DNA from 2 places in the Iodobacter arcticus genome. Region 1 is predicted to be linked to the other one. Evidence: riboswitches for the same ligand, from Rfam matches in the RefSeq annotation. Region 1 holds a riboswitch; the other holds the start of a gene.

The links. Region 1 has a riboswitch for manganese ahead of ACFQNF_RS20255 (TMEM165/GDT1 family protein). Riboswitches for the same ligand answer to the same signal wherever they lie in the genome.
Region 2: linked by a shared signal. The riboswitch ahead of ACFQNF_RS15165 (hypothetical protein) and the one ahead of ACFQNF_RS20255 (TMEM165/GDT1 family protein) in region 1 are both predicted to bind manganese.

Annotation. Positions count from the first base shown of each region.
Region 1 is NZ_JBHTBQ010000046.1:65,865-81,828, reverse strand. Features, by position in the region: gene ACFQNF_RS20285 (GNAT family N-acetyltransferase) at 1-443, opposite strand, end outside; gene ACFQNF_RS20280 (phenylacetate--CoA ligase family protein) at 440-1,717, opposite strand; gene ACFQNF_RS20275 (acyl-CoA reductase) at 1,954-4,398, opposite strand; gene ACFQNF_RS20270 (LuxE/PaaK family acyltransferase) at 4,401-5,531, opposite strand; gene ACFQNF_RS20265 (MFS transporter) at 5,580-6,836, opposite strand; gene ACFQNF_RS20260 (low molecular weight protein-tyrosine-phosphatase) at 7,875-8,351, shown strand; yybP-ykoY riboswitch at 8,438-8,569, shown strand; gene ACFQNF_RS20255 (TMEM165/GDT1 family protein) at 8,658-9,224, shown strand; gene ACFQNF_RS20250 (NCS2 family permease) at 9,326-10,618, shown strand; gene ACFQNF_RS20245 (adenine phosphoribosyltransferase) at 10,732-11,292, shown strand; gene ACFQNF_RS20240 (hypoxanthine-guanine phosphoribosyltransferase) at 11,386-11,940, shown strand; gene ACFQNF_RS20235 (magnesium transporter CorA family protein) at 12,168-13,844, shown strand; gene glyA (serine hydroxymethyltransferase) at 13,951-15,198, shown strand; gene nrdR (transcriptional regulator NrdR) at 15,467-15,919, shown strand.
Region 2 is NZ_JBHTBQ010000033.1:248,723-264,686, forward strand. Features, by position in the region: gene upp (uracil phosphoribosyltransferase) at 1-359, shown strand, start outside; gene ACFQNF_RS15140 (uracil-xanthine permease family protein) at 534-1,754, shown strand; gene ACFQNF_RS15145 (SDR family oxidoreductase) at 2,105-2,869, shown strand; gene ACFQNF_RS15150 (bifunctional transcriptional activator/DNA repair enzyme AdaA) at 2,892-3,734, shown strand; gene ACFQNF_RS15155 (hypothetical protein) at 3,834-4,325, opposite strand; gene ACFQNF_RS15160 (hypothetical protein) at 5,096-5,545, shown strand; gene ACFQNF_RS15165 (hypothetical protein) at 5,572-5,829, opposite strand; yybP-ykoY riboswitch at 5,922-6,038, opposite strand; gene ACFQNF_RS15170 (substrate-binding domain-containing protein) at 6,178-7,191, shown strand; gene ACFQNF_RS15175 (maltoporin) at 7,876-9,174, shown strand; gene ACFQNF_RS15180 (alpha-glucosidase) at 9,588-11,204, shown strand; gene ACFQNF_RS15185 (ABC transporter ATP-binding protein) at 11,208-12,317, shown strand; gene malE (maltose/maltodextrin ABC transporter substrate-binding protein MalE) at 12,406-13,605, shown strand; gene malF (maltose ABC transporter permease MalF) at 13,942-15,465, shown strand; gene malG (maltose ABC transporter permease MalG) at 15,465-15,964, shown strand, end outside.

The DNA.
Region 1 (15,964 bases):
GCCACATAATCCAATAGCAAGCCCGTGGTTTGGAAGCCTAGCGTCTGAGCCAAACGCTGGCTTTGTGCATGGGACGACACCTGTTTGATTGTCAATGTGCGCAGGCCGCATTCACGCGCATAGTCACGTAGGTAGGCTCCCAGCGTCGTGGCAATCCCCATGCCGCGTGCGCTAGGGTGAACAATATTGAGTGCCAGCTCGGCACTATCTGGGCAGTCCTTATGCATCCACAGCACGGCATGGCCAACAATTTGGCCTTCCACGCAGGCCACAACTGAATACCATTGCTGTTGTTCGTTATTGCGGCAAATCATTGAGGGCAGATAAACATCCGGATACACATAGCAGTCGCCATACACCGTGCGAAATAAGGCACTCACTTTGGCAGCATCTTCTGGTACGAAACTGCGGACCGAAACGGCAAACTTGTTCCATTTGCTCATGCTGGCTGCTCCGTTTGAACCACATAGGAGCGCTGGTCCACCACCCGCAATAACTTGCCTGAGCGAGGATGAAACGTCAGATTGTGAGCTGTGTGGCAAGCGATATCAACGCGCAGCAGATCACTCTGTGACAAGGTATTTATCGCTGGGTATTTCTCTAATAGTGTGGCATAAAGCGCACCCTTCACGGTGTTGCTTAAGCCGCCATCCGGAGCAACCCGCAGCGTCAAGCTGTCCATGCCGTCAGCGCGGGCCAGCAATAATTGCCAAGACGCTGGACCTAAATGTGCCTTCACAATGCCGCCAATCTCCTCAGGAAATAGCGAGAGCGTACCCAGCCGGACACGATAACCCTGACTGGCACGGCCACGGAGTGCAAACTTACGTTGCTTGGTATCGGTCGGTTCACACCAAACCGCTAAGTCACCGGTTGGATAACGAATCAGCGGCATCAAGTGCCGTTGCAGGTTGGTCACGACCAACACGCCTGTCTGGTCTACCGCCTCAATGGGCTCGCCGGTGGTTTCGTCGATGATTTCAACTAGGGCATCACCATCGAATACATGATGTTCGCCCAATAGGCAATCCGGCGTGCTGGCACCAATCAAGCCCGCATCAACACTGGCGCAGCCTACTGAGGCGAAGCGGGCGTTCGGCAAGACCAGCGACAGCATAGACAACTGCTCTTCAAACAAGCTTTCTCCGCCATACAGAACCAGCGTGACGCTGGTGAGTACTTGTCCGCGTTCGAGCAATTGGCTAGCGAAACGCAATAGTTGGGCGGGCACACCCGCCAGCACATTGATTTGGTGGGTCTCAATTGCCTGAGCCAGTAGCGTGGTCTCGACCGCACCGGTAAAAGGGTATTCGCAGACGGGCACGGGTGAGTGCGCCAATGCACCATGAATAAATAAAAAGCTGGTGTATAAATCGCCCGCAAAGAACAAATTGGCCACTCGGTCGCCAGGGGTGAGTTGTGAGCTCATTCCTTGGCCAAAAGCACGCACAAAATCACGCCACTCTTCACGGGAATACACCGACAGTTTGCCATTTCCGGTTGATCCCCCGGTTTGAAAAACATGGCCGTCAATGATGGGGCCGGTCAGTACCGGCCAAGACGATAATGTTTGTGATTGCTGCCAATACAAAGCAGGGTCGATCAGTGGCAAGTCGCGTAGTTGCCAACCAGAGCGGGGGATGTCTCGATACAGCGCGGCATAGAAAGGCGAGTGTTGACGTGCGTACTGCACGAGCTGTTCTATGAGAAGGGTCATTTGTATAGCTTCCTGCAAGCCGTCAATCCACTGCGCCCATGCATCTGTCAGCAGCGAAATGGTAGCTTGTTGTTGCGCTCATTTTTACAGGCCAGATGGCCTATTGTGATGCGTCTGTTCTAAGGGAGTACAGCCAAGACTGGGTGCGAGTCTAAGTTGACCTGCACACTCCATCTGGGCATTGCTGCCCAGTGGAGAGGCAAACCAAGCTCTGTACATTACTCATTACCTGCGAATTAAGCGGTGCCCGTAGTCTCGGCCGTGTTGCTTAATACGGGCTGCCGCCGATCCAGTACCAATGGTGTTTTGCCGCTTTGTGGGTGGCGTTGGAAATCCGTCGATAGTTTATGGATCACCTCCATTTCTAGTAGCCCGTTCTTCAGGGCCTCTCCTAGCTCGCTGTGCTGGCTTAAATGCTGGCGGACATGTTCAACATCACCCTCTACCTGCACCACTAGATGCTCTCTGCCGCTGGCGGTGTAGTTAATCAAGAACTGTAGCGGTAGGCCTATTGCCTTAGCACTGAGCGTAGGATTGAAAAAGACGGTCCCCACCCGTAGCAACTGGCCGTGCCTGCCACATAGCTCGAATCGCGGCGCTGGCAATCCACATTCACACGGGCCCGTCACCCAACGGCCTAAATCACCAAGGTCATAGCGTGTCACCGCCTGCCCCTCCCGTGCACGAGAGGTAAATAACAAGCGGCCAGCTACACCTGGCGCTGCGGCTTGGTCTTGCTCGGTATCCACAATTTCTAGCCACTGGGTATCGGCCAATAGATGGAATACGCCATCGGGCGAACTACCACAGCTGTGGCCTAATGGGCCGGCATCAACCGAGCCATATATGGCTGAACGGATCATCGACACGCCGAATCCAGCCAAGAACTCACCTTGTTGCGGATTTAAGTGCTCGCCGCCCAGCATGATTTTTTGGATGCCGCCGTAAGCGCGCAGCCTAGCCTCTTCCCGCACAAACAAATGGTGAATCGTGCCGGGCATGCCAATCAGCGTATTCACACCTTGGTCGATAATCAGCTGGGCAATTTCGCTGTAATCGTCGTCGCTCGGGCCGCCCATGGGGAAATGCACCGCTGACAATTTGTCCAAAATGGTGAAGAAGCTCAATAAGCCGCCATACAGGTTGCCGCCATAGAGCAAATTCATGACTCGATCGTTTGCCGGATCAAGGCCCGCCGCAAACAAGCCATCTGCCGCAGCTTGCATTTGCCGGTGATAATCGCGATAGCTGAAACCCGCTAGTTTGGGCTTGCCGCTGCTGCCGCCGCTACGGAAGAACAGCTGAGCATTCGCGGTCATTGGCGTTTGCTGGAAAACAGTCTTATCCATAATCGGCCGTGCAAGCAAACCTTCTGGCTCCGCTGGAAGCGGGTCAAGCGTAACGTGGTTTGGCAGCGCATCCGCCACAAAGCTCACCGACACTCGGCGCGTTAGCCGCGCCAATGCATACACGCCGTCATGCGGCTCGCCTTCATACCCATCGTGCATCGCACTCACAGACGTTACACGGCTCACACCGGCGGCCAGCAATATCTGGCTCAATTGTGCCAAATCATGGTTATGTGCCACTAAGCCGCAGGTTTGCAGCCGGGTACGCCAAGTTTGCAGCGTTCCCACCAATTGTGCTCGCGGCACGGGACGTAGCTGTACCGTGCGAAATAATGGCGACGCCACCAAGGCGGCTGTTTGCGCCCAAATAATGCGCCACCCCTCACCTTGCCAAACGTGCCCTGGCACATCAGAGAAGCTTTGATCAAGCCGTGCGAACGCAAGCTGGCTGCTGATTTCGGCAGACTCTTGTTCGCTAGGGATTAATCCAGGCCATTGCTGGGCACGGCGTGCGAGTGCTTTGGCCAACTGCTCGCCCACTTCCCGTAATACGGCAGGGTCTTCGCTATCCACCAATATGCATTGCGGGCTGGAACACGCCTGTTGGTCAAAGCGGCAAACCTCATCGGCCACGGCATCGAGCTGCGCCTCGCTTGCGGCGCTGGGCACCACATATGCAAAGCTGATGCGGTGCCCCCAGTCTATCCAGCGGCAGCCGGCGGGTAACTGCTGCCGAATAGCGTTCAGTGCGGCTTCCCCTCCCCAGGCAGACACCGCATCAGCCCTGCTGAACAGCTTAGCCAGATCAGTATTGGGCCAGGACAATACGGCAAGATAATCTGCCAATGTGCCGGTGCTGTCATGGCGAAGGAACGCCGCCAACAACGCAGCGGTGCGTCCGTTATCGCTGCTGCTGGGGCGTAGCCAGTTGACGTTGCCGACCAACAAGCTTTCTAACATGGCGAAGAAAGGCAGCAAGGCCGAATTGGCTGGCGTGATATGTACTACCAGCCCTAGCGGCCGCCAGCTTTCGTAATGCGGGCTACGGTAATCAATGCGGCGTAGCGAAAATGGCGCTTCGCCCAACTCTCGGGCTAGCTTGGTTGCCAAGGCATCACGCCGGCAGAAGCCGTGCAGCGCAGTGCGGCTTTCGGTGTCCAGATCTAGCGCGTCGCTATCGTTTAATACCCATTGGGCAAAACTTTCAGCACAAGCTAGTACCGTTTCGCTATCTAGCCGCTGTGCCAGCGTCGTTGGCAGTCGTGTTTGTAACGACGCCAATACGTCATTTGCCTCTGTCTGGCTTATGAGGGTGCCTTGTACGAGATACATGCTTAGGATTCCTTGATCAATTCAGATGCCGCTAGCGCACAGCTGCGGCTTTTGCTGGTGCCGGCGCGCCCCAGTAGTTCAAACCAGTCGGTTTCGATGCCGCAGCTGCAGGAGTGACCCGGATGCAAGATGGCCAAATCACTCATGACCACGCTGTGGGCGGGGCTCGATGTGATATAGGGCGATACAAAATGCAAAAAGCCCCTTGCGCCGTATGGTTGCGTGTCTAAAGTCGCTGGGTGGCGGATATAGGCGCGCGCATAGCTGGGAATATGGAAGTGATGCTTCGGGCATTCGATATAGGGCACTGGGTGTTCCACCGCGCCATAGCCATCTCGGCAGCGCACGTCTGGAATACCCAGTTGCTCACCCAAGCGTTGATACAACAGGGCTTTAGGGATGGCTTGGTCGGCGTGGGTTTTCCAACCGCCGCCCAGAAACACCAATGAATCTGGGTGTAGCTTCAGTGCTGGATAGCCCATTTCGCGCATGCGTTCGAGCGCAAACCACAAAAATGCAGGAAAGCCAAAGATACGAACCGGCAGGCCTTCTTCAGCAAACTCCTGCAAGGCCCGAATCACCCCAAACGGATCGAACTCGTTACCGTGGCCGTTATGCCGCAATGCATACACCGCTCGGTTGATTGGTGCGTATTTGCACAAAAATTGGTCGGTATAGGCCGTGCCGAGGGTGATTGCGCCAGCAGGCTCGTAACTTAACAACAGATAATTGCAGGGGGTATCGGGCGTATTCCAGCCGTATAGGTCGAAAATACGGTCAACCATTGCTTGGGCTGCACCTAGGCTGCGCTCGTCATAACGCATGCGGCTTTTTTGGCCGCTGGTGCCTGATGAAGTCAGCTCCAACGCTTCTTCGCCCGCTTTGCTTAATACCAAGCGACGCTTGAAATAATTGGCAAATAATGGAGGCAAGCTCGACCAGTCGTTCACGTTTTCCAGCTTCGCCTTATCCCATCCATTGGACGCTAGCCATTGGGCGTAGCCTGGCGACTCATCGCAATGATATTCAGTGAGTTCGCGCATTGCTGCGTTAAATAGCTGATCGCACGCGGCATCGGTACGATAGGGGGATTCGATGGCGCACAGCGCATCGACATGGACGAGTGAGGCCACAAATGATTTCCTAGGCAAGATAAATGAACGGAAGCGGGTAGTTAAAAACTAAATCGTAACGGCAGCAGTTATGGGCGGACGCTTAAGCAAGCACCACAGTGGCCAGAGAGCCAAACCCGCAGCAATACTGGCCGCAATAGCAAAAGCAGCAAGGCTGGTGCCCGCACCCAACACCGCAAGCGCCGAACTACCTAGGCCGATAGTGGCAACAGAAATCATCCCCAACATGGCGGCAACGGTGCCTTTGCCACTCTCGCTGGCAAACAAGGTCTGCCGGTAAAGCGTGGCGTTGCAAATGCCCATGCCGAAAGCGTAGATCGTTAAGCCCAGCACCAACGCCAATAAGTGGCCGGTGACCAGGGTGGCTCCCAGCATCAAGAGTAAGCCCCCAAAAATAGGCCACAGCGATAGGCGAATCAATGCATCAAGTTCAAGACGGGTAACCAGATAATTCAACGCCAGATTGCCGGCAATCAAGCCCCCAAAAATCGGCAATTGCCACAGGCCATAGGCAATAGAACTCAGCCCCAGATTATTCATCAGTAGCAAAGGGGCAAGGCCGATCCAGCCAATTAATGGGATGCTAATGAGCCCCAACACCAAGCTGCCTTGCATAAAGCGAGCATTGCCCAGTAGTTCACGGTAACTGGCCCAAATGCTTGCCAGATTAAGCGGCGCTGGCTCAAGCCGACTGCCATCTTTGCGCGTAACGCCTATGGTTTCAGGCATAAAAAACCACAGCCCGATCAAGACCAAGATGCCACATAGCCCCACGCCAACAAACAGCGTGCGCCACGTCACAATCTCTAGCAGCATACTGCCCAGCAATGGGCCTAATAATGGTGACAGCAAGGCGATATTGGCCAGTAGCGCCATAAGGCGAACCGCATCGGTTTCCTGAAAGGACTCTTGCAACGCGGGATAGCTCACCACCACCACAAAGCCCAGCGCAATGCCCTGAATAAAGCGTAACGCGTTGAATACATAGATGCCGCTTACCAAGGGCGTGATCAGACACGCCACGGCAAATAGGATTGCGCCAATCAACAACAATGGGCGACGGCCAAAACGATCCGACAAGGGGCCGATAAGCCATTGGAAGGCGACACCGCCTAGCAAATAGGCGTTCAGCGCTATGGGTACATGGCTAACGGGTGCATTGAGGTCTGCAACCACATACAACATGGCGGGCATCACAATATCGCTAGCGACATAGGTCAGCAGTTCAAATGTGGCGAGTAGCAAACAAAAAAATAGCGCCTGACGGGAGGAGATCGGTAAGAGCGAGCGGGTAAAAGAAGACATCGAGCCAACAATTTAGTTAAGTTAATCTGTGTGTTTAATCGGCAGACTTTCTTATGGAGAAAGTCTAGAAAGATGCTGCAGAAAAATGACGAAGCTACAAATAGACAAATTTCCTTAGCTACTTTTTAAACGGCTATGGGCTACAAAACACCCATCCAAACCATAAAAAAAGGGCAACAAAACAAGCTTGAATGATGACCACGCGAATGGACGCTTAACCTTCTAGTGAAATAGCCATGATCAAAGTTATCGAAGTCTGCTGTTTTACTTCATTTTCTAGGAGTGCCCCAGGTTGTGTGTGGGGGATTTCTGAAAGTGCGCCGAAGCGATGGAGCGATATTTCTAATTCACCGCTGATTACGTTTTTCAGGGGTGCTGCGTAGTTGATATCGGAGGCTATTCTTATGAATAATTACAATTTTATTGTATATGCAAGCAATAAAACTAGGTAAATATTTACCAGTTGCTGACGCATTGATACAGCATAAGGTTGTGAGAATGTTTTTTCTGAATTTTTCTACAGCACTAAAAATGAATGAATTAAAATTTAAGTTGTTGATTTTTTGTGTAAAAAGATACACGTCTTTTTAGAGGTTTGTTTTTTAAATATAATTTGCACAATTAGTGCCAAGGGAATAATGAAGCCTAAAGCTGAAGAGTTGAGTGCGTATTTCTGACGATTGTAATTACTGATGATGTCAGTTGTGTCTGGCGCTCATATTCTCTTGTAAACACCTTATCTTGAATGCCGACGTTGCCGATTGTGCAAATCTCAATATTGACTGTTTTGCCCTTCAATCAACCAAGCCTTAGCGACACCGTTTACGGGCGGCCTTACATAATCTTTCATTAGAGATCTAAAGCTGCGTCGGTATTTTTGTGCCAGCCAATAGTCAATCATCCAGAAGATGATTCGATCTAACTTGCTGACCTATGCGGTATCCTAAATGCCCACCATATATAATGTGCTAATTCGTTAATTTATATTTTTGGTAATTAACTGTTTTTAATGGCATTTTTCTTGATTGGCTGATTTTAATGAAAAAACTTAAAGTGCTTTTTGTGTGCACAGGAAATATCTGCAGAAGCCCCACTGCAGATGGGGTGATGCGGCAAAAGGTAGAGGTTGCGGGGCTAAGCCATGCCATTGAAGTGGATTCTGCCGGTACACAGGATTATCACATTGGGGAGCCGCCAGATCGGCGTTCGCAAAGTTATGCTAAAAAACGTGGTTTTGATTTGTCTTTTTTGCGCGCCCGCAGCGTGCAGCAGAGCGATTTTGCTGAGTTTGATTTGATTTTGGCGATGGATAATGGCCATTTAAGGGATTTACAACGGCAATGCCCACCAGAATATCAATCGCGGGTGAAATTATTTTTATCCTTTGCCCCTGTCCCTACTCAAAACGAGGTGTTAGATCCTTACTATGGCGGCCCAGCTGGGTTTGAGACCGTTCTGGATCAGTGCGAGGCGGGCTGCGCCGCGCTGCTGGGGCACATCAAAACAGCTGTTTAAGACATGTAAATAGTATGGCGTAGTGGCGGTTTTTGTAATCTGGGATTGCAGCATGCATAAGGGGTGGTTAAAATCCGCGCTTTGGTCTTCGGGGGAGTAGTCGCCTGCAGCTGGTTTGAAAGAACGGTTTGCGGGGAATACGTCAACATACTTGGATCGTTTGATCCATGGCGTATTCGGTTGGAGCGGTGTTCTGTAAGCAGAGCGCAGGCCAGCTTGACAAGACCTGAGGTTCGTTCAGCATTTCCCGGGGTGGGCAATGCTGTGCGACCTCTATCCTGCCCGCCCCGGAAACACGACTCGATGATTGATACCTTTCTTATTTCTACTGGCGTTGTCGCCATCGCCGAAATCGGCGATAAAACGCAATTACTTGCGTTAATTCTGGCAGCACGCTTTCGCCGTCCTTTGCCCATTATCTTGGGTATCTTTGTTGCGACTGTACTGAATCACTTTGCTGCCGGTTGGATTGGTCAGCAGGTAGCAGGTATGATTTCGCCGCTTGTTTTGCGCTGGGTGATTGGTTTGGGCTTTTTAGCGATTGCCGCCTGGGCACTGGTGCCCGATGAAATGGGCGAAGAAGAAGCGCAAATCAAGCCTTATGGCGCATTTGTTGCCACAACGTTAGCTTTCTTTTTGGCTGAGATTGGCGATAAAACGCAAGTGGCCACCGTGGCGCTGGCGCTGAAATATCAGCCTTTGTGGGCGGTGGTTGCTGGTACAACGGTCGGCATGATGATTGCCGATGTGCCTGCTGTTTTTGTGGGTAAGTGGATCGCAGCCCGAATGCATATTCTGCGTTATGTACGTTTTGTAGCCGCAGCCGTTTTTGCTCTGCTGGGTGTATTGGCTTTGTTAGGTGTGGGTAGTTGATTTTTTAAGCGTGCGAAAGTCGGAATGTATTTTTGTTTTCTATTTAGATTGCATCAATACGCTCCGGCTTATTTGTTTTTATTTAACGGGGAAATGGGCTCATGCTCGAAGCATTGTTCAAATTAAAAGAACACGGTACTAACGTTAAAACCGAAGTGATTGCGGGTTTTACAACGTTTTTAACTATGGCCTATATTATTTTTGTTAATCCAGCCATTTTGGCGCAAACCGGTATGGATTTTAATGCCGTGTTTGTGGCGACCTGTCTGGCTGCGGCTTTTGGTACTGCCGTGATGGCGCTTTTGGCTAATTACCCGATTGCGCTAGCCCCGGGTATGGGTTTGAACGCTTATTTTACCTTTGCTGTGGTTAAAGGCATGGGTGTGCCTTGGCAAACTGCGTTGGGTGCGGTGTTTATTTCTGGCGTGGTTTTTGTGCTGGTTTCCTCGTTTAAATTGCGTGAAGTGCTGGTGAATGCCATTCCGCATTCTTTAAAGCTGGCTATTTCTGCCGGTGTGGGATTGTTTCTGGCTATTATTGGGCTGAAAAGCGCTGGCCTGATTACCGCTTCGCCTGTGACGATGGTGCAATTGGGTGATATCCATGCACCAAGCACATTATTAGCCGTATTGGGCTTCTTTTTAATTGTGGCGCTTGAATACCGCAAAGTAAAAGGTGCAATTATTATTGGCGTATTAGGTGTGACGCTGCTGTCGATTTTATTCGGCTTAACCGAATTCAAAGGTGTGTTTTCACCGCCACCGTCGATTGCACCCACCTTTATGCAAATGGATATTAAAAGTGCGCTGAATGCGGGCCTCTTGGGTGTAGTGTTTATTTTCTTCTTTGTTGATTTGTTTGATACTACCGGCACTTTAGTCGGCGTTTCTCACCGCTCTGGTTTGCTGGATAAAGACGGCAAACTGCCCCGTTTAAAGAAAGCGCTGTTCGCTGATTCTTCTGCCATTATGGTAGGGGCCGCCTTGGGTACTTCAAGCGTAACCGCCTATGTTGAATCAGCGGCAGGCGTTGCAGCAGGCGGTCGCACGGGCCTGACTAGCTTGGTCGTTGCGATCTTGTTTTTGGCGGCTCTCTTTGTGGCGCCATTGGCTGGCACCGTACCTGCGTATGCCACCGCACCCGCACTTTGCTATGTAGCCGTACTGATGGCGCGTGGTCTGGCCGAAATTGATTGGGATGATATTACCGAAGCCGCACCTGCCGTGATTACCGCCGTAGGTATGCCGTTTACTTATTCGATTGCGGATGGGATTGCGTTTGGTTTTATTAGCTACGCGGCAATTAAAGTGCTGGCGGGTCGCTATAAAGATCTAAGCCCTGCCGTGTTGATTATTACTGCGCTGTGGCTGATTAAGTTTGCGGCTTTTGGTTAAGGGAACTATTTAAATGAGCTTATTGCAGGCAGAACCGCCTTACGCGGATTATATTCGGGGCAGTATTCGTACAGCGCGTTAAATTTGCCGCTTTTGGCTAAGGGAAATATTCAATGAGCTTATTGCAAGCTGAGCCGCCTTACGCGGATTATATTCGGGATCGCATCCGTACGGTGCCTGATTGGCCGCAGGCAGGCGTGCAGTTCCGTGATATCACGCCTTTATTGCAAGATAAAAAAACCTTTCGTGTTTTGGTTGATATCTTTGTGCATCGCTATATGGATATGCATTTAGACATGGTGGCCGGTGTGGATGCGCGAGGTTTTATTCTCGGTGCGGTGGTGGCCTATGAATTAAACTTGGGCTTTGTGCCCGTGCGCAAAAAAGGCAAATTGCCCTTTTTAACAGTGGCAGAAGAATACGAGCTGGAATACGGCTCGGCCACGGTTGAGATTCATACCGATGCCTGTAAAAAAGGCGATCGTGTTTTGCTGATTGATGATTTGGTGGCAACAGGCGGTACCATGGTGGCAGCAGCTAAGCTGTTAAACCGCCTTGGTGCAACCATTGTTGAAGCGGCTGCTATTGTTGATTTGCCTGAATTGGGCGGATCAAAAATCGTACGTGAGCAGGGCATCTCTCTGTTTACTGTTTGCGATTACGCAGGCCATTAAAGATGTGTCGTGGCGGCGCTGTGTTTGTCATTTTAAATACAAACAGTGCCCGCCCGTTTTTGTTTGAATTATTTAAAGAAGAGGTACGCTATCGTGACCCTAGAACTCCCTGAAGCCCAAACCATTATTGATAATTCGGATTGCCTGCACAGCGAGACCGAAGTGCTGGCTGCGCTGGATCGTATGGCGGTGGCAATGACCGCTGATTTGCAATACGCCAATCCAATTGTTTACACCGTTATGAATGGTGGCTTGATTGTGTCAGGGCATTTATTGCCACGCTTACGCTTCCCTCTCGAAGTGTCTTATATGCATGCCACGCGTTATCGCAAAGAAACCAGCGGCGGCATGCTGGATTGGAAAGTAAAACCACAAGAAAGCATGAAAGGTCGCGTTGTGGTGATCGTGGACGATATTCTTGATGAGGGCCATACACTGGCAGCTATCTTGGAATATTGCCGTGAACAAGGCGCAAAAGAAGTACGCGTTGCTGTACTGGTGGATAAAAAACATGATCGTAAAGCGGTGGGTGTGGCTGCGGATTATGTGGGCCTGGAAGTAGAAGATCGCTTCTTATTTGGTTGTGGTATGGATTACCAAGGCTATTGGCGCAATACGCTGGCCATTTATGCGGTACAAGGCATGTAATATTGTGAGGTTGGTTGATTTTAAAAGCCCTTATTTACGCTGAGTAAATAAGGGCTTTTTTGCGGGCGCAATGTGCTGGTTTTGCATTGTTTAATTGCATCCGCTACGAGCTCTGTGGGGTATGCAGGTTATTTTGATTGTGCGGATAAATAAGTCTTTGCCTTTCGATGGCTTATTAATAGCGCGCTTTGATCTACTCTTACTTTATATAAGAAGGGGAGATCAAGATGGCTGATGCCGCTGAAACCATTGTTCGCCATTTTAGGCAGATTTTAATTTGGCCTTTGCAGCTGATGCCGCTCGCCCAGCCTGTGGGCAGTGGGGCGGTAATGGGGCGGCATTGGGAGCTGATGAATCAGTTGCTGGATGAGGATTCGCCTTGGCAGATGCGGCCTTCCGCGTTTGATATGGATCCTCAGGCATTTCAAGAGCGGCATTACCGCGAGTTTGTTACCTTTCTGCCCTATGTACAGCGGTTCTTATATGGTGAAGGAGCGGCAGAAGCGGGAAGCACGGCAAGCTATGGCGGCTCGCCACTGCATATATTCAGACGGCATGATATTTGTTCGGTGCGTATGCATTATAAGGATGGTACGCGGCAGGATTTTAAAGTGGCGCATATTGATCTGTATTTTTTTTACGATATTGATATCGTGATTCTGGCGTTTGAAATTCTTGCGGATAATGTGCCGCTCAGCCGGGTGCAGGATACTCTGTTCAGGTTTGGCCGCGCTTTCCCTGCGCAATGGGATGAAGATAAAACGGCGGCAAGCTGCTTGCAACAGGTGAAATGGCTGGATGCAAAAGGAGGCGTGATTGCCGCCTCGGATTACGACGATAAATCCAAGTTTTTATCGCATGTGGGTGAGTTTCGCGCTGCCCCTATGGCACAACATTGGGATGCTTTGTTGCGGCCTTTGGTATTACACCATTCAAACGAAATTGGCGAGCTGCGCTATCGGCAAATTGAATATCACCGCATGCCCCTGATGGCTTATCTGGCTTTTGACGATCCTTTTGATTTAAGTGATGAAGATTTCTACCGGTTGGGCATGGTGACGCGGCCTTCGCAGGGTGGTGATTTGCCCTATACCGCCAAAGTATTTCAGGATTTCGAAGCAAATTGCTGCTACGACCGCTTTTGGGTGCCGGAGCGTCGCCATGATTCATCCTCCACTCGCATGATGTGTGATGGTCATGCTTTTGTGCTGGTGGGCAAGCATGGACATGGTTTTTTTAGCGATCCGTTTACCGGAGCGTTGGGGCAATTCAGGCATCAGTATTTTTTACTGATGCTGATAGCGCATTTTCATAAAGCGGCATTACTCATGTTTTCTGACCGGCTGGCAGTGGCTTTGTCGCGTTTGCAAGTGGGGAATGCAGGCTCTGCCCGGCGTTTTAAGCGGGATATTCGCATTCTGCAAGAGGTATTTTTGCGTTTTACTCAGCGCTATTGGTTTAGCGAGATTTCTAATCAGGTGGTGGCTGATCAAATGTTTCATATTGCCCGTCGCCATCTGGGCACAGAAGCGTTGTTTGCAGAGGTACGCGAATCCATTCATAGCATGAGCCAGTACTTAGAAAACGATGATTTGCATCGGCAGGCCGATACGGTGGTGCGCCTGACTGTGGTGACGATTCTGGGCTTGGTGGGTACGACAGTGACTGGCTTTCTGGGGATGAATTTATTTGATCTTGCGGCAGAGCCGTCATGGCGCAGAATAGGGTACTTTTTCGCGACGTTTATTCCCATTGCCGCACTGACCTTTTATTCCTTGATGAAATCAAGAATGCTTTCAGAATTTTTAGACTTCATGTCAGATGACCGCATAGGGTTTGCTGATAAAATAAAAATTATTCATCGGCAGTGGTGTAAAAAAAAGCAAGCTAGGAATAATCTATGAGCGAGTATCATGATTAATAGCGAATTCCTCAATTGGAAAAACGCTTGTCCGTGTTAGAATCCTGCGCATTCCCTATTCCCAACCGACTTACGGAAGCGCCAACTCTATGTTCTCCAAGTCCGCCACTATCGCCCAATACGATCCTGATTTAGCCGCTGCCATTGCAGGTGAAGTTGTTCGCCAGCACGAGCATATCGAGCTGATCGCGTCAGAAAACTACACCAGCCCAGCGGTGATGGAAGCTCAAGGCTCGCAACTGACTAATAAATACGCCGAAGGTTATCCGGGTAAGCGTTTTTATGGTGGTTGTGAATTTGTTGATACGGTTGAGCAGTTGGCCATTGATCGCGTAAAAGCACTGTTTGGCGCAGAGTACGCCAATGTGCAGCCGCATTCTGGCTCGCAAGCCAACCAAGCCGTGTATTTCTCGATTCTAAAACCGGGCGATACCGTAATGGGTATGAACCTAGGTCACGGTGGTCACCTTACACACGGCTCACCAGCAAATCTTTCCGGTAAGCTCTTCAATATCGTGGCTTACGGCCTGAACGAAAACGAAGAAATCGATTACGATGATATGGAACGCGTAGCGCTTGAAACCAAGCCTAAGCTTCTGATCGGTGGTGCTTCAGCTTATGCTCTGCGTTTTGACTGGGCACGCATGCGTGAAATTGCCGACAAGGTGGGCGCTTACTTTATGGTCGACATGGCGCATTACGCCGGTTTGATCGCTGCGGGTGTTTATCCAAACCCAGTGCCACACGCTCACTTTGTAACATCGACTACGCATAAAACATTGCGCGGCCCGCGTGGTGGCTTGATTTTGGCTAAAGCTGAATTCGAAAAATCGATCAATTCGAATGTGTTTCCAACGCTGCAAGGCGGCCCTTTGATGCACGTGATCGCGGCTAAAGCCGTGGCATTTAAAGAAGCGGCAACACCAGAATTCAAAACATACCAAGAGCAAGTGCTGAAAAACGCACAAGCCATGGCAGCAACCTTGATCGAGCGTGGCCTGCGCGTGATTTCCGGTCGCTCCGAATCGCATATGTTCCTGGTTGATCTGCGCTCTAAAGGCCTGACTGGCAAAGTGGCGGATGCGGTATTGGGCCAGGCGCATATCACCGTTAACAAAAACGCCATTCCAAATGATCCAGAAAGCCCGTTTGTGACTTCCGGCATCCGTATCGGCTCCCCAGCCATCACGACCCGTGGTTTCAAAGAAGCAGAAGCCGTAATCGTGGCTAATCTGATTGCTGATGTGCTGGATAATCCGCATGACGAAGCAAACATTGCAGCCGTTGCGGTAAAAGTAAAAGAATTGACAGCGCGTTTCCCAGTTTACGGCGCTTAATTCGCTATAAAAAACCCAAGTCTTAAAACACGGAGTGAAAGAGGGCACGGAGTCACACGGAGAAAGTCAAAAAAGTGTTTGGCTTTCTTTGGCAAGATGCTTATCTGCGCCATTTTATGAGCTAGACCTTGTTTGATTTAAAGGTCAGTTTGAAAGCTAGGTATGAGCCTTGTGTAGGTTTTCTCTGTGAAACTCCGTGTTCTCTGTGTCCTCCGTGTTTTGAGATTTGGGTTTTGTTTATTTCTAGAATGTTCTTTGCGGGGTTGTGATGAAGTGCCCCTTCTGTGGTTCCCCTGATACGCTGGTTGCTGACTCGCGTGTATCTGATGAAGGCGATTTGGTTCGCCGTCGCCGTCGTTGTCCAATTTGTGATAAACGCTTTACCACGTTTGAAACGGCCGAAGTGCGCTTGCCGCAGGTGGTGAAACAAAATGGTCAGCGTGCTGAATTTGATCGGGAAAAAATCCGCACCAGCTTTGAGCGTGCTCTGCATAAACGGCCCGTGCCGACGCCCCTGGTGGACGAAGCCATCCTGCGCATTATCCAAAAAGCCTTATCTTTAGGCGACAGAGAAATCATGAGCCGTCAGATTGGCGAAATGGTGATGTCTGAACTCGCCAAGCTCGACAAAGTTGCCTACATCCGCTTCGCCTCCGTATACCGCTCCTTCCAAGACGTCGACGATTTCCGCGATGTGATTCGGGAAGTAAGTAAGGAGTAACGCTGTTTTCCATATCGAAATAAACCCAAATCTTGAACCACGGAG
Region 2 (15,964 bases), on a different contig from region 1:
TGCCCTCAGCCAAAATCAGCGTGGTGGGTTTGGCGCGTAATGAAGAAACCCTTCAGCCAGAGCCTTACTTTGAAAAATTTGTAGGTAATCTGGAAGATCGCCTTGCGCTGATTATTGATCCGATGCTGGCAACAGGTGGCTCTTTGGTTGCTACCATCGATATGTTGAAGCGTAATGGTTGCAAGGATATTAAAGCGATTGTAATGGTGGCAGCGCCTGAGGGTGTGAAATTAGTCAACGATGCGCATCCAGATGTAGAAATCGTGACCGCTTCGCTGGATAGCCATTTAAATGAGCAGGGCTATATTATTCCGGGCCTGGGTGATGCGGGCGATAAGATTTTTGGTACAACAAAGTAATCCGAGTTTTAAGTTTTAAATCATCCCCCTCGAAGAAGGGGGATTTTTGTATCTAATACAAAAACACTTACACAAAGATTCTCCCGCATTGTTATGTCTTTTCGCCGTCGTACTGGCAGCAAAGGCATGCCTTGTTGGGGGAGGTTTGATCAAATACTTAGGGGAGAAAAGCGGATGTGGTTTGCTTTAAAGCAATTTGTGTCTGGGGCACAGATTTTATTTGTAGCGTTTGGCGCTTTGGTTTTAGTGCCTTTGCTCACGGGTTTGAATCCTGCAATGGCGCTATTGGGCGCTGGCGTCGGCACTTTGGTATTTCAGTGGATTACCGGGCGTAAAGTACCTATTTTTCTTGGCTCTTCTTTTGCCTTTATCGGCCCGATTATTTTTGCCATGCACACATGGGGGCAAGCGGCCACGCAGTTTGGTCTGTTTGCGGCGGGCTTTATGTATTTTGTGATTGCGGGCCTGATTAAATGGCGCGGCATGGGTTTTATTCATAAATTATTGCCGCCTGTAGTGATTGGCCCCGTGATTATGGTGATTGGCCTTTCTGTGGCGGTGGCCGCTTCCGGTATGGCGATGGGGCAAGGCGGTGGCAAGCAATTAGTGGCTTATGATATCTCTTTGTTTTTAGCCGCCATTTCTCTGGGCACAACGATTATTGTTTCGGTATTTGCCGGTGGCATGCTGCGCCTCGTGCCGATCTTATCTGGCGTGGTCGTTGGCTATGTAGCAGCGACTTTTATGGGCGTGATTGATTTTACCGCCATTGCTGCTGCGCCTTGGTTTGCTATGCCGCACTTTGTAAAACCAGAAGTGAATTGGGCTGCGGCATTGTTTATGCTGCCGGTTGCGATTGCACCCACCATCGAGCATATCGGTGCGGTAATGGCGGTAGGGCAGGTTACAGGGGATGATTATACCAAGACACCTGGCTTACATCGCACGCTGGCAGGGGATGGCTTTGGTGTGTGTTTTGCTGGCTTAATTGGTGGCCCGCCGATTACCACTTATTCTGAAGTCACGGGCGCGCTGATGATCACCCGTAATTTTAATCCGGTGATTATGACTTGGGCGGCGGTGCTGGCGGTCATTTTGGCTTTCTTTGGTAAATTTAATGCCTTGCTGCAATCGATTCCTTTGCCGGTGATGGGCGGAATTATGGTGCTGCTCTTTGGCACGATTGCCAGTATCGGCTTAAAAACGCTGATCGATGCCAAAGTAAACCTGATGGCACCGCGTAATTTGGTGATTGTCTCGGTGGTGCTGACGTGTGGGATTGGCGGTTTAATGCTGAAGATCGGTGATTTCAATTTAGCTGGCGTGGGCTTGGTGAGTGTATTGGCGATTATGATTAATTTACTGCTGCCTGCTGAGCAAGAGGCTGCTGCATAGTATCGCTAGGGCGGGCACATCTGTGTGCCCGCAAAGATTTTTCCTAATGAAATGCGATTCACAAGCCGTTTTGCTAAGGGCTAGTGACTCGTGAATTCATCACCTTAAAATCTGCCGTAATTCAACTTCTTATCGTTTCATTTTAAATCCCCCAAGCGTTTTGAATAAATTCTATTTAAAAATGCGCTGGGGGATTTTTGTGCGCCATTTTTCAGGGGCCGTCATCCAGCCATTTAATCTTTTAAACAGAGCAAGATTCGGGTCGCTGCCTAGGGTTTAAACCTTCACACTGCATTCGTGCTCAGACAATGCTTGTAGGTACGCGATCCAATAAAGAGAGGTTTTAAATCATGCTTGCATTATCTAATAAAGTTGCACTGATTACCGGGGCGAGTTCGGGTATTGGCTACGCCAGCGCAAAGTTATTCGCAAGCCAAGGCGCGAGTGTGGTGCTTGCGGCAAGGCGTCAGGCAAAGTTGGATGAGCTGGTTGAAGAGATTACTCAGGTGGGTGGGCAGGCGCGTGCACTGGCTGGCGATGTGCGGGATGAGGCTTTTGCTAAGGCGCTGGTTGAATTAGCCGTCGGCCATTTTGGTGGGCTGGATGTAGCGTTTAATAATGCCGGTATCATTGGGGAGGAGGAGGCGACGCCTGATATCTCGCTTGCAGTATGGCATGAGGTGACGGACACCAATCTGACGAGTGCTTTTCTTGGGGCTAAGCATCAAATCCCCGCCATGCTGAAGCGAGGTGGCGGTTCTTTGATTTTTACTTCTTCATTTGTGGGTTATACCGTTGGTTTCCCGGGGCTAGCGGCTTATGCGGCGAGTAAGGCGGGGCTGATTGGTTTGACGCAAGCGCTGGCATCCGAATTCGGCGCTCAGGGCGTACGCGTAAATGCGCTTTTGCCAGGTGGCACGGATACCCCGATGGGCCGTGCCTTTGCCAGCACGCCAGAAGCCTTAGCTTTTGTGCAGGGGCTTTTTGCTATGAAGCGGCTTGCTTTGCCCGATGAGATTGCGCAATCGGCGCTTTATCTTGCTTCTGACGCATCTAGCTTTACGACCGGCTCGGCGCTACTGGTAGATGGTGGGCTTTCGATTAATCGTACTTAAGTTGTTTCGTCTGGAGATGTTTATGTCTGACTATGAACGCATTGCCAAAGCGATTTATTTTATTTCTACTCGCGTGCATAGTCAGCCTAGTTTGGATGAAATTGCAGCACACTTACATTTAAGCCCTTTTCATTTTCAGCGTTTATTTTGCCGTTGGGCAGGGGTAACGCCAAAGCGGTTTTTGCAAGTGCTGACTTTGGAGCGGGCCAAGCAATTATTGCGCGAATCCAAATCGCTGCTTGAGGTCTCTGATACGCTGGGTTTAAGCAGTGGCTCGCGCCTTTATGATCATTTTGTGCATCTGGAGGCGGTGACGCCAGGAGAGTACAAAAAGGAAGGGGCGGGTTTGTCCATCGGCTATGCCGTGCATAACACGCCATTTGGTCCTGCATTTATTGCTATTACGCCACGAGGAATTTGTAAGTTTTCCTTCTTGCAGGGCGAGGCGCTGGACGAGCATCTGGCTGATTTATGCAAAAAATGGCCTTATGCCGTGGTGCATGAAGAGCAGCAAGCCACACTTGAAGTCTTAGATGGGATGTTTGGCGGGGCAAAAAAACCGGATCGGCCTATTTCTTTGCATGTGGCGGGGACAAATTTTCAGGTCAGTGTTTGGAAAGCCTTGCTACAGATTCCACCAGCTACCGTGGTGAGTTATTCCCAAGTGGCGAATGCGATTGGTAGCCCTAATGCGGCGAGGGCGGTGGGTACGGCTATTGGCTCAAATCCTGTTGCATTTTTAATCCCCTGCCATCGTGTGATCCAGCAAAGCGGTAAGTTGGGGGGCTATTACTGGGGAGAAACGCGTAAGCACGCGATTCATGCTTGGGAGTCGGCGAGAGAAGAAGTGCTTTTGCCGGAATAGGCAGGTGCGTTTGGGGCGATGCTTTTGAGTTTTTTACTTTTTGATGAGCAGGGCTCGGTTTGTTTTAGATAAACCGAGCCTGCAAATGGCTTTGCGAGCTTAGTTGATGCAGCTTGGTGCGGCAGCCAGTTCTAGCGTTTTGCATAGTTCTAAAAAGCGATCCAGCTTGTTGCTGCGCATCAGTAGTACTTGCATATCGTCATTCAGCGATTTGCTGAAGTTGACAAGTGTGTAGGCAGGATCAAGCTCTTTCTGGATAAGGCGCAGAGCGTCGGCCTTGCTGAGGTCTTTGAGCGCTGCGGAGGTTAGCTCTAGCTCGCCTTCGCCAAAAGCCTCTTCGATCTGTGCGTAGAGTGCATCGGCTTTGTTTGCGCGAAAGAGCAGGCCGTCTTCAAGCTGCTCGATCAGTACCCATTCCCAGAGTGGAATTGCAAAATGGGCTTGGTAAGCGCTTTCTTTATCGTTTGCCAGATAGCTTTCAGCGTCGTTGGCTGCTTTGAGCACTTCGGCGCTCATTGCAAGAATGTCGTTTTGCTCCAGGCCGCCATCGGCGATCAGGTCGAAGAACTCGGTGATATGCGTTTGATTCATTGGGTAATCCTGATTAGGGCATCTTTAAAGACGATCACTTCTGTGCAAGCTGGCATTGCGCATCAAAATATCCCCTCGCATTTTAAAATAATTGCGGCAGCGATCTTGTTTGCGATTGGCCTTGCATAGAAAGAATTGCTCTTTGAGTTGCCCATTAATAAATGCCATCGGCGCTACAACAGCGCCGAAGGGCAGATGATAAAGGGATTTTAGCTTTAGCGCTTAGCCGTGTTGCGGTGCTCGTTGAAACCGCAGGGTTTTATACTGAGCAAGCGGGCTAGGTTTGCTCAAGCAAGGCGCTGCTTTGCGCAAGGATGGCGGTGTTTAATCGCGCTTTAGTCATTGCAAAGAGCGTGATGCCCAGTGAAGCGTTTATTCAGGGATAAGCCTTTGGTGGTTCATGGTTGCTGTTATGCGTATGGCAAACGATGGGTAATATTGCTGTTTTGTATGCTTTTATTTTTGGCTGGCAAGTGCACATTTGGGCCTCAATTTTTAAAAGAAAGGAGTTCGTCAGGAATAAACTACTGTATTTTCTTTGAGCGCCGGGCTTGAGAAGGGCATAAAGCCTAGGGTGGCAGAGTAGCCTGAGGTAAGCCACTCTTGTGTTTTTCTCAAAAATGTAAGTTGTTGCACCCATTTATTAATGACACATTGTGTTGCCGTTTTGTGAGCCTATTGGTTTGACCCAGCTTGACAGCGCCAAACCATGCTGAAAGACTGCTGCCAAATAAAGTAAGATTGCTTAGTTAAAATAGAAAGGAATTTTTATGCTTAAAGTGAAAGGTCTGCTTGTTGCGGCATCAGTAGCTGCTATGTTATCCGCTTGTTATGTGGTACCTATTCAGCCTGCTACAGCAGGTGCTGGCCCATCGCCGCGCCAGCCTATGCCTGTTGCGATGGCAGAAGTGGTTGCGCCGCGCCCTGTGTATACCGCAAGGCTTTACCCTACCAATGATGCCGCGGCGGCCATTGGCCGGATTAACGGCACAATCAGCAATCCGGAAAAAGGCCATGGCGAGTTTGCTTTTAACGCGGGCAAGGAAGCTTATGCTGGCGAAGCCACCCGTGCACCGGGATCGTCCAAAGGCAATGCAAACGCCGTAGGTAATAAAGGTGGCTATGCCAAGTGTGATTACAGCATGAGCAGCGCAGAGTTGGGTGCAGGTACTTGTGCTTTCTCTAACGGCGCACGTTTTGACTTACACATCTCGCTTTAATCTCTCTCTACCCATCGATGCGGCGTTCATCTGCATCGATGGGTATTGTCATGTTTTAGATTGCCCAGCCTAAGTAGAGCGCAAATCCTGCGTAAAGAAAGCCAATGCAGCTCCGTTGCCGCGCTTTCGGGAAGTGCCGTGCCAAAAGCCGCCAGTACCGAGCCCACCGCAGTCGCGCCCAGCTTCATATGCCGGGCACACCATTCAATGGCGTTGACGAAATAGTCACAGGCTAAATAGATGGCAATGGCCGAGAAGTAGAACAGGAACAGAGTGGGTAACATGCAAAAGCACAATGCCGGGCAAGCAATTAAACCAATGGCGCAACGACACGGCTTGCCTGGCAGGCAAACGTATCGAGGCCAAAGGTATCGCTGAATCATCTGCCATACCGGCTGATGATCAATGACGCCATGCAGCAAGAAGCCGCAAGTTTGTTGACGCCACCTCCCTCGCTTTGCGCGAAGGATAGCTACTACCCAATGACAGGAGGGGCGATTCTGGCAGATGTGGAGCGGGTGGGCTGGCTATGGATTAAATCTCTTAGTCATAATCTATAGCGCTTTGAATTCTGGTGTAATCAGGCAGCAGCATGGTATAAGCTGAGTGCTTAAAATCTTACAGAAAACATAATGAATTTGCGGGAATTGGCTCAGCTACTGAATTTATCGCCCACAACGGTGAGCCGTGCTTTGAATGGTTTTTCTGATGTCAGCGAAAAAACGCGGCTGCGAGTGGCCGCAGCGGCAGAGCGGCATGGTTATCAGCCCAATAGCACCGCCAGAAAACTGGCGCTGGGCCGCACCGATTGCGTGGGGATGATTTATCCGCTGCAACCCAATGATTTAAACGATCCGGTTTTTCACGCCATTGTGGGCGGAATGACTGATCAGTTTAATGATGCAGGTATCGATCTGATGCTGATTTCGGCAGATACCCATAATGAGCTGCAAACCTATCAGCGCATTACCGCTGGGCACAGGGTTGACGGGCTGATTGTGGCGCGTACCTGCGTATTTGATGAGCGATTGCGCTATTTGCAATCGTGTCACTTCCCTTTTGTAGCGCATGGCCGCTCGCAAATGGATACGCCTTATCCCTGGTTTGATTATGACAATGATGCGGGCACCCGCGCCGCAGTTGAGCGCTTACTGGCCTTGGGCCACAAACGCATCGCCCTGATTTCTGCTCCTTTAGCGCTTAATTTTGCCATGCAGCGTAAGCAGGGTTTTGTAGCGGCGATGCAGGCAGCAGGGGTGACGGTGGAATCCAGCTTATTGCAAGAAGGCGCGCTGACTGCGCAAATGGGCGAGGCGCTGATGCACCGCTTGCTAAAGCTTAGCCAGCGCCCTACGGCGGTGATTGTGGATAATAACCTAGCGGCGATGGGCGTGCTGGCGGCATTGCGCCAAGCAGAGCTGAGGGCAGGCACGGATATTTCGCTGATTGTATTTGGTGGCGTAGCGCCAGAGCTGGCGATGGGGCAAAACATTACCGCCATCCGCCAGCCCGATCCACGCGAAGCGGGCGTTACGTTGGCTTCGCTGATGCTGGCGCGGCTGAGGGGGGAAGACCCAGAGTCCTTGCAAGTGCTTTGGCCAACCCTATTGCAGCCGGGCACCAGTGATCAGGCTTGTTTGATTTAATTGGGCGGCTGTTGTTAAAACCTAAGATCTGTAGACACAGAGCTCACCGAGCTAAAAGGCAGGACACTAAGAAAACAAAGGATTCCTGCTGGCGATGATTTTAAAGCCATCTTGGGTGGCAAAGTCATGCAATGCATCTTTTGTAGGGTGGGCAAGGCGTTTTATCTTGCCCACGCGGGGCCATTCGGGTGGTGTGTTGCAGGTGTTTAATATCTTGTAAATGATCGCGTGGGCACAAAATCGTGCCCACCCCACAGGCATGTGGTTTTTTGGTGAATTGCGCGTTATTTGTCGTTGGTTTTGAATATAAGCCCGGTTTTGTCGAGTGCCTGCCTCCTTTGTAAGGAAGCAGGCATTTTTATTGTCTTTTTACTTAGCAATAAGCATGAAAAACAATCATTTTAATGACGTTTAAATATTGTAAATAGGGTTATCAATGTAGTTTACATCATGTAGTGACGTGGATTAACTTACGAAAAAACAAATCCAAACCGCTTTGGAAATAAGGTTTGGCGTTGTTTTTATCGCTTTCAAACCGTTTAAAACAAATAAAACAATGGATTGAAAGCGCTTTTGATCAGCCTTGGCAATATGATTTGCTGTTTTGTAGCGATTTATTGATTTACTACAAGGTTGCTTATTCGTTTTAGCGGCATAGCCGTACCTATTCAGGGAAGAGATGAGATGAAGTTCAAATCAGTAAATCAGATTTCTGCACCGGCTCAGCTAGCGCTGGCTGTTTGCGGCTTAGGTTTGGTGACCAGTGCGTTCGCGATGCCGGTCGATTTTCATGGCTATGCGCGCAGCGGCATAGGCTCGAATGCCACGGGTGGCGGATCGCAATCCTGTTTTCAGCTTGATGGTGCGGGCTCTAAGTATCGCCTAGGTAATGAGTGCGAAACTTATGCCGAGTTTGCAGTGGGCGGTAATGTGTTTGAGAAAAAAGAAACCGGCACGCGTTTTAGAATTGAATCGCGGCTGGCTATTGCTGCCAAGCAGTTTCAGGATTGGGAAAGTGATTCTGGCAAATCTGCCGAGTTTGCTTTCCGTGAAATGTATGTCACGGCCGAAGGCGTAGGCCTAGGGGAAAGCAAGCTGTGGGCGGGTAAGCGTTTTTATGCTCGCCAAGATGTGCATATCAATGACTTTTACTTCTGGGACAACTCCGGCCCCGGCGCTGGGATTGAAAACGTGGATGTGGGGTTCGCCAAATTTGCCTACGCATGGCGTCAGAATACCGTCACCACATCCGATACCAGTATCGAAAATCTGGATCGCAAGATCGGCGTATCCGGCCACGATTTCCGCCTCTCTGGCATTAAAGTGAATCCCAATGGTGAGCTGACAGTGGGCGTTGATTTGCGCTTTGCCAATAAAGCCGACAAAGATCAGGGCAAGGCCACCGATGGCTTGGGGCTGAATCTAATGCACACTCAAAGTGGTGTATTCGGTGGCTTTAATAAGATCGCCCTGCAATACGCCAAGGGCAATATCTCCAGCTTTGCTTCGGGCTACCCAAATGTAAACGCCGATTCGGGCGATAAAGCCTACCGCGTGGTTGAGCAGCTGATGTGGCAACCTGAAAACAGCCGCTACTCCGGCATGATGGCGGCCATCTGGCAAAAAACTGATCCGGCTGCGACAGGCAAGGGCCAGACCTGGATGTCGCTCGGCGTGCGCCCGACTTATATGTTTACCGATAACCTTGGCGCGGCCATTGAAGTGGGTTACGACCGTGTTAAGCCAGAAGAGGGCGATGCACGTAATCTCTTAAAAACCACTGCAGCGTTTTTGGTGCAGCCAGAAAAAGGCTTCTGGAGCCGCCCGCAATTGCGCTTTTTTGCAACTTACGCCAAGTGGGATCAAGCCGCGCAGGATGCGGCTGGCCTAAAAGCGGTGAACAACCCGCTATCGGCCAATGGCTCGTTTGGCAATGATAAAAGCGGCTTCACCTTTGGCGCTCAGGCCGAAGTATGGTGGTAAGTTGAGCTGCTGCAGTCTTAACTGATATTAGACAACCCAAATCTTGAAACACGGAGGCCACAGAGAACACGGAGTTTCACGGAGAAAAGCGTTTATAAATCAGGCTATTTACTTTGAGTTTTTTCAATTTAAAAATATAGATTTTTACCGCTGTCTAATATTAGACAAGGCCTAAATGCTCGGTCTTGAAATAACTTCCTGAAATAGCTCACATAGCGTCATTCCCGAGTGCTTTTGCCGGGAATCCAGTGACTCTGCTGGATCCCAGATAAAACCATTCTGGGATGACGGGTGTGCTGTGGCAGGAAATGAACTAAGAGCTAAGTTGGCCCAAGTTGTTTAGATGATATTTAGGCTGCTTTAGCGTGTTTAACCCCTCCGGGCCTTGCCCAGAATTTTAAATGGATTGAGTCATGCTCAAGACCGATCGTGAATGGTGGCGTGGTGCTGTCATCTATCAAGTTTATCCACGCAGCTTTGCAGATGCCAATGCCGATGGCGTGGGTGATTTGCAGGGCTTGCTCGGCAAATTGCCCTATATCGCCGCGCTGGGGGTGGATGCGGTCTGGATCAGTCCGTTTTTCAAATCGCCGATGAAAGATTTTGGCTACGATGTAAGCGACTATTGTCAGGTTGATCCGCTGTTTGGCACGCTGGCCGATTTTGATGCCGTGCTGGCCAAGGCGCATCAGTTTGGCTTAAAAGTGATGATCGATCAGGTGCTCTCGCACACCTCAGATCAAAACACTTGGTTTACTGATAGCCGACAAAGCCGCACGGGCGACAAAGCCGATTGGTATGTGTGGGCCGATGCCAAGGCCGATGGCTCTGCGCCAAATAATTGGTTATCTGTGTTTGGTGGCCCGGCCTGGACTTGGGATACCCGCCGTTGCCAGTATTATTTGCATAATTTCTTAAGCAGTCAGCCCGATTTAAATTTCCATTGCCCTGCCGTGCAGGACGCCATTTTAGAAGCGATTCGTTTCTGGCTGGCGCGTGGCGTGGATGGTTTTCGCTTTGATGCGTGCAATTTCCATTTTCATGATCGCAAGCTGCGTAATAATCCGCCCGCTAAAAGTAAAGATACTAAGACGGTTAGCCCGGATAATCCTTACGGCTTTCAGGCGCATGTGCATGATAAATCCCAGCCAGAAAACATCGACTTTCTAAAACGCGTACGTCTGCTGCTGGATGAATACGGCGCAATGAGCGTGGGTGAAGTAGGCGATGACGATAGCCTGAAAGTGATGGCGGAATACACCACAGGCGGCGATAAGCTGAATATGGCGTATAGCTTTAATTTGCTGACTAAAGACTTTAGCGCGGCGTATATCCGCAAGCAAATTGAAGACCTTGAAAAGCGCATTGGGGATGGCTGGGGCTGCTGGTCGATCGGCAATCATGATGTGATGCGCGTGCTCAGCCGCTGGGGCAATAACAGCCAGAACCCACGATTTTCGCGCAGTATGCTGGCAATGCTGCTGTGTTTCAGAGGCTCGGCCTGCCTGTGGCAGGGGGACGAGCTGGGCCTGCCCGAGGCTGATATTCCGTTCGAGCTATTGCAAGATCCTTACGGTATTGCCATGTGGCCAGAATTTAAAGGCCGCGATGGCTGCCGCACACCGATGCCTTGGCAGCATGATGTGGCGGCTGCAGGCTTTAGCACGGGCGCACCTTGGTTACCGGTGCCTGAATCACACCAGCAGCTGGCCGTCAGCACGCAAGAGCATGACCCTGAATCCACCTTAAACTTTTATCGCCATTTTATTAGCTGGCGTAAGACGCAAGCCGTGCTTTGGCAGGGCGATATTCAGTTTGTGGATACGCCTGAGCCGCTGCTGGCCTTTAGCCGCAGCCTGAATGGCGAGCGCTGGTTGTGTGTGTTTAATTTATCTGAAAGTCGTCAATCGCTGCCGTGTAAAGACAAGCTCACGCTGCTGGCCGATGCGGGCCTGAGTGGCGCAAGTATTAAGTCAGGCGTGATTGAGTTTGATCATTGGGGCGCGTTGATTGCCCGCGTAGAGGCGTAAGGTATGGCTACTGTTTCATTAAAAGGCATTAAAAAAGCGTTTTCTTCGGTATACACCCTGCACGGCATCGATTTAGAAATCAAAGATGGTGAATTTATCGTGTTTGTTGGGCCATCGGGCTGCGGTAAATCGACCCTGCTGCGCACTATTGCGGGTTTGGAAGACATTACTGATGGCGAAATGTGTATCGATGGCCTGCGTGTGAACGAGTTGCCGCCGGTAAAACGTGGCATTTCTATGGTGTTTCAGAGCTACGCGCTGTACCCGCATATGGATGTGTTTGAAAACCTCGCTTTTGGCCTAAAGCTGGCAGGCATGAAAAAAGCCGAGTACACGCCGCTGGTAGAGCGGGTGGCTAAAGTCTTGCAAATTGAGCCACTTTTACGCCGCAAGCCGCGTGATATGTCGGGCGGGCAGCGGCAACGGGTGGCGATTGGCCGCGCCATTGTGCAAAAGCCTAAGGTGTTTTTGTTTGACGAGCCGCTGTCTAATCTGGATGCCTCGCTGCGGGTGCAAATGCGGATCGAAATCGCCCGTTTGCACCGCGAGCTGGGTAGCACCATGATTTATGTCACCCATGATCAGACCGAAGCGATGACGCTGGCCGACCGGATTGTGGTGCTGCGTGCCGGGCAAGTGGAGCAGGTTGGTACACCGATCGAGCTGTACTACCAGCCGGATAATCTGTTTGTAGCGGGCTTTATCGGCTCGCCAAAAATGAATACTTTAAGCGCCAAGGTTGCTGTTATTGATGAAGGCGGCGTGACGGTTGCCTTAGAAGATGGCAGCCAGCTTGCGGTGACGGTGGATGCGGCAGGCGCAAACATCGGTGACGAAGTCACACTGGGCGTGCGCCCTGAGCATTTAAAAATTTCACCCGCAGCGGGCAGTAATGCGTTGAGCGGTGTGACGCTGGCGCTGGAGCAACTAGGCGAAGCATCGATGTTGTATTTAGAAGTACCCGGTATGCGGGATACCTTTGTGGCCCGTATGCCTGCGCTGTTTAGCTCTAAACCGGGCGAGCTCAGCGTGCTGCACTTTAAGCCGGAGCACGGTTTTTTGTTTAAAGCAGATGGCAGCGCAATGCGCCGTCTTCACCCACTGGCCGAATAATCATTTGGCTTTTTAAAAATTGCAGCTTTATTTTGCCTGCGCTGGGTATTTCTCTGGCAAGGGCTTTGCTTGGTTTTTTGGAGGGTTTATGAATACAACACGCCGCCAGTTTGGCAAGTTTGCAGTTTCTACCATCGCAGCAGCTGTCGCGATTTCTTTTGCCGGGCCTGCTTTTGCTGCAGATAAGCTGGTGATTTGGGTGAATGGTGACAAGGGTTATAAGGGCATCGAGCAGGTGGGTGCAGCGTTTACCAAGGCCACTGGGGTAGAGGTGGTGGTGGAGCATCCCGAAGATGCACCTTCTAAATTTCAGCAAGCGGCCGCTGCGGGCAAAGGCCCAGATATTTGGATCTGGCCGCATGATCGCTTGGGTGAATGGATGACAGCGGGCTTACTTAGCCCAATTACTCCATCTAAAAAAGTGCAGGCCGAGATCGATCCGCTGGCATGGAAAGCCTTTACCGTAAATGGTAAACAATGGGGCTATCCAATCGCCATTGAAGCGCTGGCGCTGATTTACAACAAAGACCTCGTGCCTGTGCCGCCTAAGAGTTTTGATGATGTGATGGCGCTGGATAAAAAACTGGCCGCGCAGGGCAAAAAAGCCATTCTGTGGGATTACGGCGAGCCTTATTTTAGCTGGCCATTGCTGGCAGCCGGTGGTGCCTATGCCTTTAAGCCTAAGGGCGATGGCACTTACGATGCCAAAGATGTGGGCGTCAACAATGCCGGTGCGATTGCTGGCTTAGAGACCATTAATAAAATGATTAAAACCGGCGTGATGCCAAAAAGCGCGACTTATGCCGATATGGAAGCCGGTGTAAATCAGGGCAAAATCGCCATGATGATCAATGGCCCTTGGGCTTGGGATAATCTAAAAAAGAGCAAAATCAACTGGGCCGTGGCGCCTATCCCATCGATTAATGGCAAGCCTGGCGCGCCGTTTGTGGGTGTATTGGGTGCCATGCTGAATCGCTCATCCAAGAACAAAGAGCTGGCGGTTGAGTTTTTAGAAAACCATATGCTCACCGTGCAAGGCCTTAAAACGGTTAATGCCGATGTGCCTTTGGGTGTGCCCGCCAATAAAGCTTTCTTTAATGAGCTGAAATCTGATCCGGCGATTAAAGCTTCGATGGAATCGGCTAAAGCGGGCCAGCCTATGCCTAATATCCCGGAAATGGGTCGCTTCTGGGCCTCATTAAAATCAGCATTGCAAAACGTAACGCAAGGCCGCCAAACCCCTAAGCAGGGCTTGGATGCTGCAGCGGCACGGATTAGCAGTAAGTAGGACAGTAGCAAGACCCTTTCCTTAGCCTTGATAGCACAAGCTAAACCTTGAACCACAGAGGAGGACACAGAGCTCCACAGAGGAAACCTAAGACATGCCTTTGGATTTTCTCTGTGAAACTCTGTGCTCTCTGTGGTTCGGGATTTTGCTCTCTCGGTAGTTAATCTGACGGCATGAAGTGCCTGTAGGGCGGGTGAAGCCCGCCAGATTTTGGTATGCAACAGCATCTAGAAAAACGATAGAAAACGGCGGGGTTCACCCGTACTACGATGCTTCGATGTTTGAAATATTTAATAGCAAGGGCGCAGCCGGTTTATGCGACTAAGGGAAAATAGAATGAGCGGATTGAATATGCGCTGGCTGTTGGTTTCGTTGGGTGGGGTGCTGCTATTAGCTGGCTTGTGGCTGCTGCTGGGGGTTTATCAATCTGGCCATACGCTGAGCGCCGTGGGTGGTTTGGTGGTGATGGCCGCGAGCAGCTGGGTGTTTTTATCACCCAAGGCTTACGCTTACCGCTATCTCTATCCGGGCGTGGCGGCCGTGCTGGTGTTTATTGTTTTCCCTGCTGTGTATACCGCAGGGATTGGTTTTACCAATTACAGCTCGACCAATCTGCTGAGTTTTGATCGCGTAACGGCCTATATGCTGAGCGAAACCACCACGGCCGATGGCGCTGGCATGGCGTTTTCCCTGCATCAGGCTGGGGATCAATACCGGCTTAAATTAAGCGATGAAGCAGGGCAGAGCTGGGTTTCTCCACCCGTTAAGTTAGAAGACAACAAGCCACAACAGCTGCAATTGCAAGCGCTGGGCACTGAAAACCTGCCCGAAAAAGAATCCATCAAAACGGTGATTGCCAAACAGCCAGCGTTAAAAGCGCTGCGCCTGACTTTTCCCAATCAAGCACAGTCTTGGCGTTTAAACAGCCTCAGCCAGTTTTCTCCCACCCAGCTTTTATATCAAAAGAACGCCGACGGCACACTGCTTAATACCCAAGATGGCAGCCTGATTAAGCCCAATTTTAAAACTGGCTTTTATGAAACAGCCGCAGGTGAAAATCTGATTCCGGGTTTTAAGGTGAATGTGGGTTTTAGTAATTTCACACGGATTTTTGCCAGTGACGATTTCCAAGGGCCAATGTTTAAAATCCTTGGCTGGACCGTGTTATTCGCTTTTCTGACGGTGGTGTTTACCTTTGTGGTGGGCATGGTATTGGCGGTGGTGCTGAATTGGGAAGCGCTGCGTTTTCGTGGGGTTTATCGCACGCTGCTGTTTTTGCCTTACGCCGTGCCGGGGTTTATTTCGATTCTGGTGTTCCGTGGTTTATTTAACGAAAGTTTTGGTGAAATAAACATGGTACTCAATGGCCTATTTGGCTTGCGGCCCGCTTGGTTTTCAGACCCGTTTAATGCCAAGGCGATGATACTCATTGTAAATACTTGGCTGGGTTACCCTTACATTATGCTGCTGTGCTCGGGGCTGATTAAATCGATTCCAAGCGATTTATACGAAGCCTCGGCCATCAACGGCGCGGGGCCACTGACTAATTTATTTAAAATCACCCTACCGCTGATTTTAAAACCGATGATGCCGCTCTTGATTGCCTCATTCGCGTTTAACTTTAATAACTTTGTACTGATCAGCTTGCTCACCGATGGCAGGCCAGATTTTATTGATAGCAAAGTACCTGCAGGCACTACCGATATTTTGGTTTCATACACTTATCGTTTGGCGTTTCAGGATTCGGGGCAGAACTTTGGTTTGGCTGCGGCCATTTCTACAGTGATTTTTGCGTTGGTGGCGGTGTTGTCGCTGATTAACTTAAAGCTGACCCGCGTTAATCAAGAGGAGAAACGATAATGGCTATGGTGCTGGATCGTTCACATAAATGGCGGGTGCTGGGCGCGCATCTTGCGCTGATTGCCTTTTTGCTACTAATTTTATTTCCGTTTTTTATGATTATTTCTATCTCGCTGCGGCCGGGTAATTTTGCGGCTGGCAGCCTGATTCCTGACACGATTAGTCTGGAGCACTGGAAGCTGGCGCTGGGCTTTAGCTATGTGGATGGCGATGGTGTGCTGATTAAGCCGCAGTTCCCCGTGTTGCTGTGGTTGTTTAACTCGGTGAAAGTGGCCTTTATCAGCGCAGGGGTCATTTTGCTGCTGTCTACCAGCTGCGCTTATGCGTTTGCCCGGCTTAAATTCCGTGGCCGCGTATTTGGCATGAATGCCTTGCTGCTCTTACAAATGTTCCCCGCGGTGCTGTCCTTGGTCGCCATTTACGCCATCTTTGATGAAATCGGCAACTATGTGCCGTGGCTGGGTATCGACACCCATGGCAGCTTAGTGCTGGCTTACGC